4 regions of the Brevibacillus choshinensis genome follow, and region 1 is predicted to be linked to each of the others. Evidence: riboswitches for the same ligand, from Rfam matches in the RefSeq annotation. Region 1 holds a riboswitch; each other region holds the start of a gene.
What was found. A riboswitch is a leader RNA that binds a small molecule or an ion and turns the genes downstream of it on or off. The one in region 1 is predicted to bind S-adenosylmethionine.
Positions count from the first base shown of each region.

Region 2: linked by a shared signal. The riboswitch ahead of JNE38_RS21780 (pyridoxal phosphate-dependent aminotransferase) and the one ahead of JNE38_RS05835 (ABC transporter permease) in region 1 are both predicted to bind S-adenosylmethionine.
Region 3: linked by a shared signal. The riboswitch ahead of JNE38_RS19675 (aminotransferase class I/II-fold pyridoxal phosphate-dependent enzyme) and the one ahead of JNE38_RS05835 (ABC transporter permease) in region 1 are both predicted to bind S-adenosylmethionine.
Region 4: linked by a shared signal. The riboswitch ahead of JNE38_RS27670 (sugar ABC transporter substrate-binding protein) and the one ahead of JNE38_RS05835 (ABC transporter permease) in region 1 are both predicted to bind S-adenosylmethionine.

Region 1 is NZ_CP069127.1:1,076,841-1,080,032, reverse strand. Features, by position in the region: gene JNE38_RS05845 (ABC transporter ATP-binding protein) at 1-57, opposite strand, end outside; gene JNE38_RS05840 (ABC transporter permease) at 71-1,018, opposite strand; gene JNE38_RS05835 (ABC transporter permease) at 1,023-1,955, opposite strand; SAM riboswitch class I at 2,065-2,169, opposite strand; gene JNE38_RS05830 (DoxX family protein) at 2,387-2,797, opposite strand; gene JNE38_RS05825 (M56 family metallopeptidase) at 2,871-3,192, opposite strand, start outside.
Region 2 is NZ_CP069127.1:4,316,789-4,319,980, reverse strand. Features, by position in the region: gene JNE38_RS21785 (efflux RND transporter periplasmic adaptor subunit) at 1-867, shown strand, start outside; SAM riboswitch class I at 927-1,042, shown strand; gene JNE38_RS21780 (pyridoxal phosphate-dependent aminotransferase) at 1,147-2,325, shown strand; gene JNE38_RS21775 (hypothetical protein) at 2,641-3,111, shown strand.
Region 3 is NZ_CP069127.1:3,913,764-3,916,955, reverse strand. Features, by position in the region: gene JNE38_RS19690 (hypothetical protein) at 1-474, shown strand, start outside; gene JNE38_RS19685 (DUF5665 domain-containing protein) at 481-780, opposite strand; gene JNE38_RS19680 (pyridoxamine 5'-phosphate oxidase family protein) at 957-1,415, shown strand; SAM riboswitch class I at 1,502-1,627, shown strand; gene JNE38_RS19675 (aminotransferase class I/II-fold pyridoxal phosphate-dependent enzyme) at 1,721-2,884, shown strand; gene JNE38_RS19670 (trans-sulfuration enzyme family protein) at 2,881-3,192, shown strand, end outside.
Region 4 is NZ_CP069127.1:5,532,304-5,535,495, reverse strand. Features, by position in the region: gene JNE38_RS27680 (FAD-binding oxidoreductase) at 1-323, shown strand, start outside; gene JNE38_RS27675 (ATP-binding protein) at 377-1,627, opposite strand; SAM riboswitch class I at 1,818-1,936, shown strand; gene JNE38_RS27670 (sugar ABC transporter substrate-binding protein) at 2,030-3,049, shown strand; gene JNE38_RS27665 (sugar ABC transporter ATP-binding protein) at 3,122-3,192, shown strand, end outside.

The sequences.
Region 1 (3,192 bases):
TCCGCCGTAAGTGCGAAAGGAGACGCGCAGCTGGTCTACCTCCAACAATGGCTTCACGATGTACTCCCCCTCATTTCCTGATCCGCGGGTCCAGTGCATCCTGCAGACCGTCCCCGAGTGCGTTGCACGCGAACATGGTAAGCGAGATCATGAATCCCGGAAAAAACAGCCGCCACCACTGCCCGCTCAGCACAACCGCCAGCGCGTCGTTGGCCATCGTTCCCCAACTGGCCGTCGGCGCTTGCACGCCCAGCCCGAGGAAGCTGAGAAACGACTCGGCGAAGATCGCATGCGGAATCGTAAAGGTCAGGTTGACGATGATGACGCCGATTGTATTGGGCAGCAGATGCTGGAGGATGATCTTGGCATGCGAGGTTCCCAGCTTTTCAGAGGCCAGCACAAACTCCTGCCGTTTGATCTGCATGATTTGCCCTCTGACCAAGCGGGCCATGCCCACCCAGCCGGTCAGCGAAAGGGCAATAATGATCGTTGCGAGTCCGGGCTCCAGAATCACCATCAGCAGGATCACCACCAGCAGATACGGGATGCTGTAGAGAACTTCAGCCATCCGCATCAGGATATTGTCCACACGGTCGCCCAGCTTGCTCCTTCCTGCCATGTATCCGGAAATGCCGCCGATGCATACTCCGATCACCAGGTCGATGGCAGCAGCAGCCACACCGATAAACAAAGAGATCCGACCGCCCATCCAGGTACGCGCCCACATGTCACGGCCCAGGTCATCCGTTCCAAACCAGTGCTCGCCCGACACCTGCAGATTCCCCTGCGTCAACGACTGGTCATGCGGGCTGTAGGGAACGAGCATCGGTCCGATGATCGAGAGGGCCACCACTGCCGCGAGCAGGATAAACCCGAGCATCGCCAGCTTGTTGCGGCATACCCGCTGCAAAACCTCCTGCCAATACCCAAGACTGGGACGTTCCGAATGTTCTTCGGTTATCCGGCTCCGGTCGAGTGGTCGAAACAGGGAATCCAGTTGTGTTGCCTGATTGGCCATAAAGCTACTTCCCTCCGCTCGTCAATCTGATGCGCGGGTCAATCACCCGATACAGCAGGTCGATGATGTACAAGGTAAAAATGAGCACAAAGCTGTAAAACACCGTCATTCCCAAAATCACAGGATAATCGCGGTTAAAAATGCTTTCCACGAAGTATTTGCCGAGCCCGGGAATGGCGAAAATCTTTTCCACCACGAAGGTACCGGTCAGCAGATTGGCAAAAAGCGGACCGATAAAGGTAAGCACAGGCAGCATGGCGTTGCGCATCCCGTGTCTGACGACGATGGAAAAGGTGCCGAGCCCTTTCGCCTCTGCGGTGCTTATGTAATCCTGCTGCCAAACCTCAAGCATGCTGGCTCGTACGAAGCGGGCGATAATGGCAAGTGGTCCGATGGCGAGCGCAAGCGTGGGAAGGATCGAGTGCTCCCAGCTCCCCCATGCGGCGACGGGCAAAAGCTCCCATTTGACCGCCATGTACTTGATCAATAGCGGCGCCAAAATAAAACTTGGGACGGAGATCCCGATGATCGCTGCGAACATGGACAGGAAATCCAAGCTCCGATTGTGATAGAGTGCCGCGATGATTCCGAGTGTGATTCCACCAGCCAGCGCGACAACAAACGACTGGATTCCCAGAACAGCCGAAGCGGGAAAGCCCTCTGCAATCAGCGTGTTCACGTCCCTCGTCTTGGACTGGATGGATGGTCCCAGGTCAAATTGCAGCAATCCTTTCAGATAAAGCAGGTACTGTACCGTGATCGGCTGATCCAGGTTGTACTCCGCCCGCATGTTTTTCACCACTTCTTCCGGAAGCATTTTGGCGTCAGACGCGAACGGGTCTCCCGGAATCAGGTGCATGATCGCAAACGTCACCGTGACAATGATCCACAGCGTAACCAGCATGAGAAAGCCACGCTTGACCGCATAATGAAACACGTTGTTTCCTCCTTTGCACAATACAAATTAAAACGATGCGAATACTATGAATTAGGTATATAGAAAGCCCCTCTCCGAAAAGAAGAGGGGCGATTTCACGATTCCCACCTTCTCATCTCTCAGAATAACTCCGCAGGATTTGGCACCGTATGGTTAATCAGACCAAGGTTGCCGGGTTTCATCGGGCCAGTCCCTCCACCGCTCTCGATAAGAATGTTCTATAAAATTAAATTTCATCCACAAAATTCATTTTTATCTTATCATTTTACTCGGATATGTCAATGCAGTTCAGTTACAATTGATTTTTCTTTATTTATGAAATTGCAGTCCGATCCTAGCCTCCCAAAGCATAAAAAAGAAACCCCGAAAACCCGGGGTTTCTCTCGCTCCCTGCCGATTGTTCAATCGGCTTTTTTCTTTGTCTCACATTCTTAATACGCTTTCTCCGCCTTTTTCTGTCCGATGGGCAGCAGTTTATCGACTGACAGAAGCGGACTGCCTGCCAGAACCAGATAAACGGACATCGCGAGCAGAGAGAGGTGCAATTCGTTGCCTGTGAAGAAGCCTCTTTCCGACGGCATGACGAACATGACGACGATCATGATCCATGCGAACAGCAGAGGAACGATTCGTGTTCCGAGGCCGATGAGGACGAGAATGCCTCCGAACAGCTCAATGGAAGCCACGACATTGGCCATCCAGCCTGGAATGCCGAGTGACGAGAAAAACCCAGCCGTGCCTTCGAGCGCCTGAAACTTGTCCAAACCGTGATTGATAAAGACAATTCCCAGGATGACCCGAACCAGCAAAGCTCCTACTTCCTGCATCGTTTTCGTATTCATATTACCTTCCTCCTCAAAAGGGGCTTGTCTATTCGTTTTAAACTACACAATGTAGTGTAAACCCGTAAAAAAATCAGGCCATAGAGACCCAGAATAGCTGACTTAACAAGATGATGACACTAACGGAAATAAAAACTGAGATTGTCGGCAGCTGAAAAGGTACCTCTTTCTTCGGGTCAAGCAGCCGCTGGATTCGGTAATTGATCGCAGTATCGGCAAAGGAAACATGAGCAGCTTGCATGACAGGCATCGTTTGTCTTTGCTTGACCAGCTTCAGCAAGGCACGTCCCAGATCTGCCATCCCTCCCGTTTGTTCCATCGCGTGACGGTCAGCCAAAACCTCTCTGACCACTTTATAATTCGTGTGTATATGCTTCAATACGGGGAGATACCAA
Region 2 (3,192 bases), 2.9 Mb from region 1:
GCGAGCAATACAGGGGAAAGTCTGCAGCAAGCCAGGAGCGGTCTCGTCTCATCCGAACAGAGGCTGCAGGACGCCCGGCGCGATTTTGAGCGAATCTCGCAGCTGTATGGGCAGGGGGCGGTAGCTGCCCAGCAGCTCGAGCAGGCTAAAGCCGCGTTGGTCAACGCTCAGACCACTTATGACAATGCAAAGCAGACGCTTGCGACCGCCCAGCAGAAAACAGGAGTAGCCGTAACTGAGGCGTCGGTGGAGCAAGCGCGTGTCGCTTTGGAGAACGCACGTGAAGAGCTGGGCTATGCCGTGATCACCGCCCCCATTTCAGGAACGATCTCGCAGGTGCACGGCTCCGCAGGAGAGATGGCCTCCGTGCAATCAGCAGTCGTGACGATCGTAAATACAGATCCCCTCATCGCCAAAGCGAATCTATCCGAACAAGATGTGTCAACCGTGAAAAAGGGTGACGTGGTGACGATCACGCTCACCACCCTGGAAAAAGACCTGAAGGGAACGATCACCGCCATCAGCCCCGTCATGAATCAGGACTTGCGCGCCTATCCCGTGGAGATATCCCTTGCCAACCCGGAGGCGATCCTGAAAGCAGATATGGTCGTCAACATCCAGTTCGGCTTGCAGCAGTCAGCGAATGCTCTCGTCGTCTCACGAAAGGCAGTTTTTGAGGAAAACGGGAAACAGTACGTCTACCGCATAACCGACAAGACCGCAAAGAAAGTGGAAGTGAAAACCGGAGAACAGACCAGCGATTCGATCGAGCTTGTGGAAGGTGTCCAGGAAGGTGACCGCATTGTCGTGCGGGGACAGACGTTACTTAGAGACGGGGCAACCGTGCAAATTCAGCAAGGATCTTGACACACCGATAACGCTCAAGTAGTATGAAGAAGATTCAAAACATTATATTCCGTGTGCTTTACTTATTCAGAGAGGTGGAGGGACTGGCCCTATGAAACCCGGCAGCGGATCTATGTTCCCTTGTGGAGCTGGATGCTGTGCCAATTCCAGCAGGAGATTTCCTGACAGATAAGGACGTGACGAAGCTGATCTACCCCTTTTTCTGTAAGGAAAGAGGGGTTTTTTGCTGTACGAATTTATTTTACATGCATCATCCGACAGAAAGGAAAATGAAGACAGATGCGTATCCAACATTCCGACATGATCGATCGGCTGCCGACGCAATTTTTTGCCACACTCGTAGCGAAAGTAAATAAAGTCATCGCTGCCGGTCATGATGTGATCAATCTCGGCCAGGGCAATCCTGATTTGCCGACACCGGCCCATATCGTAGAAGAATTGCAGGCAGCGGCAGCGCTCCCGCTGCATCATAAATATCCGCCGTTTAGCGGACGCCTCGAGCTGAAGCAGGCGGTCGCTCACTGGTATAAGCAGGAATTTGACGTGGACCTCGACCCGGAAGAAGAGGTAGCGATTTTGTTTGGCAGCAAGACAGGGCTAGTGGAAATCTGCCAGGTCTTGATGAACAAAGGGGATGTCGCATTGGTGCCGGATCCAGGCTATCCTGACTACTGGTCCGGGGTTGCCGTCGTAGACGGGCGAATGGTCATGATGCCTCTGCGCGCAGAGAATCAGTTTTTGCCTGATTACGGTCAGATTGCAAAGGAAGATCTGGAGCGAGCGAAGCTGATGTTCCTCAACTACCCGAACAATCCGACAGCGGTGAATGCTCCCTTTGAGTTCTACGAGGAGACGATTCGCTTTGCACAGAAAAACGAGATCGTCGTATGCCACGACTTTGCCTACGGTGCCATCAGCTACGATGGCAAAAAGCCGGTGAGCTTTATGCAGGTTCCGGGTGCGAAGGAAGTGGGCGTCGAGTTCTACACACTGTCCAAGACCTACAACATGGCGGGCTGGCGCGTCGGTGCGATGGTAGGAAACCGCGAGCTGGTCCGACTGATCAATCTGATTCAAGACCATTACTTTGTGAGCTTGTTCGGAGCAGTGCAGATGGCCGCGGCAAAAGCCATGACGGAGTCGCAGCAGTGCGTACGCGATCTGGTAGCCGTCTACGAAGGACGCCGCAATGCACTGTTCACCAATCTGCATCGCATCGGCTGGCAGGCACAGCCTTCGCAAGGCTCGTTCTTTGCTTGGCTGCCCGTTCCGAGCGGATATTCCTCGATCGAGTTTTCGGATCTGCTGCTGGAAAAAGCACACGTGGTGGTAGCACCGGGGAATGGCTTCGGGCCTACGGGCGAAGGCTACGTACGGGCGGCTCTCTTGTCGGATGAGCAGCGACTCGCTGAAGCAGTGAGTCGAATCGAGCGGCTGGGGATATTTACAAAAGCATAAACAACAATGCAAAAGACGGACCGTACTGCTGAAATCAGCGGGTACGGTCTTTTTGCATTCTTTTTACAAGTCTTATGTGCAGCAATGGCTCCCGCTGTGAAGCAGGCCCATTCTTTTTGTTCGTTTTCGGGCACCTGCCCATCGCCTACAGGAGAGGTAGCGAATATGGTAGGAAGAGCTGGGCAAAATAAAATCACTGTCCATTCTCAATAAAAATCATTCTCATTATTGACAGATAATGATTTTCATTATACGATAAATACTGTTAATGATAATTAGTCTCAGCGACAACTTTTGGCAGAGCGGGAGGGTACCATGCGCTATCAGATTAATGGTTACACGGATATGTATACGGTAATCGCCAACGAGCGAAAAATAGGCGGGGCTATTGAAGCAGGTTCGATCCGTCTGCGTACGGGTGAAATGTTTGCCAATGCCGTTCTCACTCGTCTGGAAATGTCCGGAGCGCATTTTTGCTCGATCGGTTTTGTAACAGAAGAAGGACAGCGACTGATTGTCCATGTAGACGATATCAGCATGATTGCAGACGCTCGCCACGTGAATGTGTGCGATTTGCGCAATGATGGCATGAGAGCGGAAAAGAAAGCAGAACGCTTGAAACGATTGAAGCGTCTGTGCGAGCTGAACGAAGGAAGCTGTACGCTGACCTTCCAGGAAGAAGCTCTTTTGCTGGCCGAAGATATTGGGTTGGAAGAAGCGCATGCCCATGTCGATCTGTCTTTCCTGCCGCAAGTGGAAAAAGCACGCGTGATTCGCATCGCATAGGTATGAATCAAGCTTACATAACCTCTTTCCGATTCTGGAAAGAGGTTTTTCATTTGGTTGTCATCCTGACGGCACACAAGG
Region 3 (3,192 bases), 2.8 Mb from region 1:
ACAGCTGCCCTCGACCCGAAAAACAAGAGCATTCAGCTCAAAGGAACCGTAGTGGGCTGGTCCAAGAATAAGGGTGTTAAGCTGTTCGTTACAACACTGGATGGCAAAAAGCAAGAAGTGAAGCCAAATGACAAAGGGGAATACTCCCTGAAGCTGTCTATCAAGCAGGGTTCTTTCGATGCGCAAGCGGTTCGCCTCGAGCTGTATGTAGATGACAAGCTGGTCAAACAGGCTGACATGACGGAAAGCATCAAAAAGGCCATCACAGAGGCAATGGAGAACCAAGCGAACAAAGACGAAGACGATGATAAAAAAGACAAGAAAGATAAAAAAGACAAAAAAGTAAAAGAGAAGCACGTACCAAACGGGAACGCGTACGGATATTGGAAAAAGCAAGGGGAGTGGAATCAACACGGCCAAGATGATGACGACGACAATGACCGTGATGACCACGACGAGGACGAAGACAACTAAGGATCGTTACGGCTGATTATAGGGCTGCACGTAATCCACGAGCTCCTTTATGTAGTCTCCAATGATCGGTATGGATAAAAATTGAGTTAAAAGCGAACCAAGCAAGGCAAGCACGAGAGCAGTCCCAATAGTAAGGCCCAGACCCCGGGCAAGACCTGCGAGGAAATTAATCCAGAGCAGCTTGCGCGGGGCTGTGTAATTTTGCACGATATCGGCTAAACGAATATCTTCCATGAACATGGCGATTTTATCCATGCGTTCATTGAGCTTGCGGACTTCTTCGATTTCTTTCATCAACTGCTCCATTTGGACCAACAGGCGGTCAGTAGGGGACACACGACAAACCTCCGTTTCGGATCAAGTTTATCTCTATTACCCAGTTTAGGGAAAAAAGAAATGAGAAGCAAGGAACCGGAAGCGTTGCCTATCGCCCAGCAGGGGGGTACAATATACGTACAAATCGTACTCGAGGAGGCATCGGAATGGCAGAAACCGTTTCCCAATCCCTGTCGGAAGAATTGTTTGAGCTTTTGCAGAAAGAGCGCTTTGTTACCCTGGGAACGATCGATCATGAATCGGGCTCTCCAGCGCTCAGTTCCTTGTCGTGGACGTATGCGGCAACCGTTGATACCATTCGTTTTGCTGTCGATAATCGCTCGCGGATTCTGGCCAATATTGCCAAGGAGCCGCAGGTGGTATTGCATCTGATCGGTGCGGGTTCGTCCTTTGCCATCAACGGTCGTGCCGCGGTAAAAACAGAGCGGCTGGAGGGTGTGCCGCTGAAGCTGGCGATGGTCGAAATCAAGATCGAAGCGGTCCGGGACATCATGTTTTACGGCTCCCGCATTTCCGTTGAGCCGCAGTATGAAAAAACGTACGACAAGAATGCAGCGGCCAAGCTCGACAATCAAGTGATGGAAGCCTTGAGAAACGCAAATTGATGCGGATGTCTTCCCAGTGGAAAATCTTGTTGACAAGGCAGTGATCCATCCATTAGTATTAGGATCAATCAAATTGAATAGCAATCTTCTTATCCAGAGAGGCGGAGGGACTGGCCCGATGATGCCCGGCAACCAATCACCTGTACGGTTTACGTTACAGGGAGATAATGGTGCTAATTCCTGCAGAGTTATCAAACTCTGAAAGATGAGAAGGTCTTGCTTACGGCGACGTAAACAAAGCCTTCTTTCAGACGAAAGGGGGCTTTTTTCATGCCCCTCGTACACTATGGAGGGAGAGAAATCAGATGCATTTGGAGACGAAACTAGTTCAGGCGGGCGTGGGAAAAGACGAAACAACAGGGGCCGTTAACTTTCCGGTCTACTACTCAACAGCTTATCGCCATCCTACTTTGGGGGAAAGCACAGGATTTGATTACACTCGGACTGCGAATCCGACGCGCACGGTCTTGGAAGAGACGATCGCGAGCGCGGAAGCGGGGGACGGAGGGTTCGCGTGTGCGTCAGGCATGGCTGCTATCCATACGGTCATGGGGCTGTTTTCCCAAGGAGATCATCTGATTGTCTCACTGGACCTGTACGGGGGAACCTACCGGCTGTTCGAGCAGGTATTGTCCCGTTATGGACTTTCGTTTAGCTATGTCGATCTGCGTGATCTGGAATTGGTGGAGCAGGCAGTGAAGCCACAGACCAAAGCCATACTCGTGGAGACTCCGACGAATCCGCTGATCCAAATTACCGACATCGCCGGCGTGGCGAAGATCGCAAAGAGTCATGGCCTGCTGACGATTGTAGACAATACCTTCATGACCCCGTATTGTCAACGCCCACTTGAGCTCGGAGCAGATATCGTCCTGCACAGCGCCACCAAATATCTGGGTGGACATAATGACGTGCTTGCCGGTTTGATCGTGACAAAAGGACAAGAGTTATCGGAAAAAATCCGTTTTTTGCACAATTCGATCGGGGCCGTATTGGGGCCGCAAGACTGCTGGCTTCTCTTGCGCGGGATGAAGACGCTGGCACTGCGCATGGAGCGCCATCAAGCGAATGCATTTGCTGTCGCAGCCAAGCTGCGTGAGCATCCTGCTGTAACAGAAGTCTTTTACCCGGGCCTGTCTGAGCACCCAGGTCATGATATTCAGCAAAAGCAATCGAATGGTTACAGCGGGATGGTTTCCTTCCGTGTACGATCAGCTGATCAAGTAAAGCCTTTCCTGAAAAACCTGCGCATCGTTTCGTTTGCGGAAAGTCTGGGTGGCGTAGAATCGCTGTGTACATACCCGGCGACGCAGACACACGCCGATATCCCGGCTGAGATTCGGGAGTACGTAGGTGTCTGTGACCGGCTGCTCCGCCTCTCCGTAGGGATTGAACATCCAGACGACCTCATCGCGGATTTGTGCGAGGCGTTGGATGCGAGCCTGACGGTTGGAGGGAATGTGCGATGAATTTTGCTACAAAAGTGCTGCATGGAACATCGTGCTTTGATTCGGTCACAGGCGCGTCGTCCGTTCCGATCTATCAGGCGTCCACCTTTCATCAGGCTGATTTGGACCGCCCGACTACGTTTGATTACGCCAGATCCGGAAACCCTACCCGTCAAGCCTTGGAGGACGCCATTGCCGGATTGGAGGGGGGAGAGCGCGGTTTCGCTTTTGCATCCGGCATGGCAGCGATCTCCAGCGTGTTCATGCTTTTCTCGGCGGGGGATCATGTAGTCGTGGCAGAGGACGTGTACGGAGGGACATTCCGCTTC
Region 4 (3,192 bases), 1.7 Mb from region 1:
TGGGCGGGGAAGTAGCCGAAATACCGAGTCATGCTACTGCGTACTTCTACCGCAAGGCATTGTCGAACGTGACTCTTTTTTCTACTTGGAGTAAGCCGGAAGGGGCTGCTAAAGGTATTCGCTGGGTGGAGGGCTTGCGTCTGGCGTTACGTCCTTTTACCGAGGGCATATACGTCAATACCCCAGATCTCTCAATAAAGAACTGGCCCGAAGAATACTATGGCAGTAACTTCGAGCGACTGACACGCGTGAAAGCTAAATATGACCCTACTAACTTTTTTCATTACCCTCAGAGCATTCCCCCAGCTGGAAACGAAATTTGATGAAGCCGGTGTCGAAGTGAAAATCCCCACATCCGCTCTAAGGATCTGGGGATTTACTCTTGATAAGGAAAAGTGATGGAGAATTTCGTGCCTACGTTCGGTTTGCTGTTTACGGTGACGGTGCCGCCAAACGTATGGATGACGTGATAGGAATACGTAAGACCCAAGCCGGTGCCGCTGGATTTGGTGGAAAAGTAAATGGACCCCAGCCGCTTCATTTGCCCTTCATCCATCCCCACGCCGTTGTCCTTGATGACCAGGATCGCTTTGCCTTCCTCCACCATCAGGGACAGGAACACTCTTCCTTTTCTCACATTGGCGCAGGCCTCGATCGCATTTTTGATGAAGTTGACGAGCACCTGCTTGATCTCATCCGGATTGGCCATGATGGTGACAGACGTTTCCGGTGTACGGACCTCCAACTCCACATTGTGCAGGATCGCAAAGGGCGACATCACGGCGCGCATGACCTTCAGCATTTCCGCGACGTTAACGGGCTCATACCGGTTTGTCAGCGGCTTTGAGATCGCGAGATATTCCGAGAGGATCATTTCCGTCCGTTGAATTTCGTCCATACAGATGTTCATGTACTGGGCGTTTTTGGTCAAATCCGTGGGGTTTTCCTGCATTAATCGCAGAAATCCTTTGACGGCCGTAAGCGGATTGCGCACCTCGTGGGCAAGGGAAGCGGCCACGTGGCTCATTGTCTCGATCTTTTCATTCTGTGCATGCTTGATAAAAATTTCCTTGTCCGATACCGATTTGCTGAAAAGGGACATCAATATCCAGATACCGAGTGAATTCTGCAGCGGAATCACAAGAAAGTGATAGGTAAGATTTTCAACAAAGTAGTGGGGGAAATAGAAATAGGTAAGGGTCAGGGCAACAATGGAAAACACCATGCCTGCCGAAATGGTGAAAATCGTTTTCCGGTGAGTTGTTTTATACGATCTGTACATAAGCAGGGACACCACGAAGGAAAAAACGGCAATCAGCATGGCGACGATCGATCCTTCGCCACCCAAATACAATCGATAAATGACAAATTCTCCAAGCAAAATGAGACCTGTCTGGATACCTCCGTAAACAAGCCCAAAAAACATGATGACATACCGAGTGTCAAAAATGACCCCGTCAATGACACTGGAGGCAAAGGTCATCGCGAGGAACAAGCTGATCGAACTGGTGAAGAGGATGAAGCTCCTGCTGAAATTTCTCATCTTGTCTCGGCAGTAGATATTGAACATCACAAAGGGAATTAATACAAAGAAAAATTGAAGGATGACTTCTTTTATTAGGCTCATCGGGCATCTCCACCGCAGACTGACTAACTATCATTTCCCGATATTTCGACACGCCCTTGCATAATCCCTCCCAAATTGTGGGTGTCTTTTGTCAGATGAACGCAAATTTTTAAAAGACCCAGTTGACAGGTGCGAATGCATTGATTATAGTCTGTATATATTAAAGCAAACGTTTCGAAAATAATAACTACTCTTATCCAGAGAAGGCTGAGGGAATGGCCCTATGAAGCCCGGCAACCTAGCACGCGAGAGGACTCTTGCGCGCCAAGGTGCTAACTCCAACAGGTAACGATACCTGACAGATGAGAGGCGGGAAATCGCTGATTTTAGCCTCTTTCTGTTGAAAGAGGCTTTTCTGCTTGACCTTTTCTGCGACGAGTCTATACACAAGGGGGAACATCCATGAAAAAGAAATTGGGTCTTCTGGTCACGCTGGCACTGACAGCTTCTCTCGCTTTGACAGCGTGCGGCAACGGCGGTGGAGCTGGCACGGCTGCTCCAAACGGCGCGTCTGGCGAGAAAACTAAGAAAATTGCGTTGATTATGCGTCAAAATGTTGGGACTTTTTCGGCGCAATACATCAACGGGGTCAAAAAAGAAGTGGAGAAAAACGGCGGCGAGCTGACGGTATTCAATGCGGACACCGATCTGGCGAAAATGGCTTCCAATCTCGATGCAGCGGTCAACCAGCACTTTGACGGCATCCTGATCGACCACGGTACAGCAGAAGCGCTGCAGCAAGGAACGCAAAAAGCGGTAGACAAGAAGATTCCTGTCGTCCTGTTCGACACGGACATCAAAATTCCGGGCGTGCCGATTGTAGCGCAGGACGACCAAAAGCTGGCTGACCTGAGCCTCGAGAAGCTGGCTGCGGACAATGGCAACAAAGGAAACATCGTGAAGATTTGGGTGGCAGGCTTTGCGCCTATGGAAAAACGTCAAATCACGTACGATGCATTCTTGAAGAAATATCCGGATATCAAAGAAGTAGCGGCTTTCGGTTCCGCGACCAACAATACCGCTCTGGATACGCAATCTCAGATGGAAGCGATCCTGAAGAAATATCCGAACAAAGGCGACATCACGGCAGTATGGGCAGCATGGGATGAGTTCGGTAAAGGTGCTACACGTGCGATCCAGCAAGCAGGACGCACCGAAATCAAAGTGTACTCCATCGACCTGAGCGATGAGGACCTGCAAATGATTCAGGAGCCAAACTCTCCTTGGGTAGCGACTGCTGCAGTTGACCCGTCCAACATCGGCCGCATCCAGGCGGAGACCGTGTTCAAGAAAATCAAAGGGGAAGAGGTTCCGGACAACGTCAACCTGACACCTGTTCTCGTGAAACAAGATGATCTGCCTAAGGACAAAAAAGTGACGATGGGCGATCTTTCCCAATACGTGAAAGAGTGGGGCAAGTAAGATCGGATAGAATGGCAGGCGATTCCCGTTGAACGCTCAACGGGAATCTTCCTTATCTAGGGGGTGTAAAGATTGGCAACCTTACAAATGCAAGGAATCGAGAAGCAATTTTCCGGTGTGCCTGCCCTGAGAACGGTGAATTT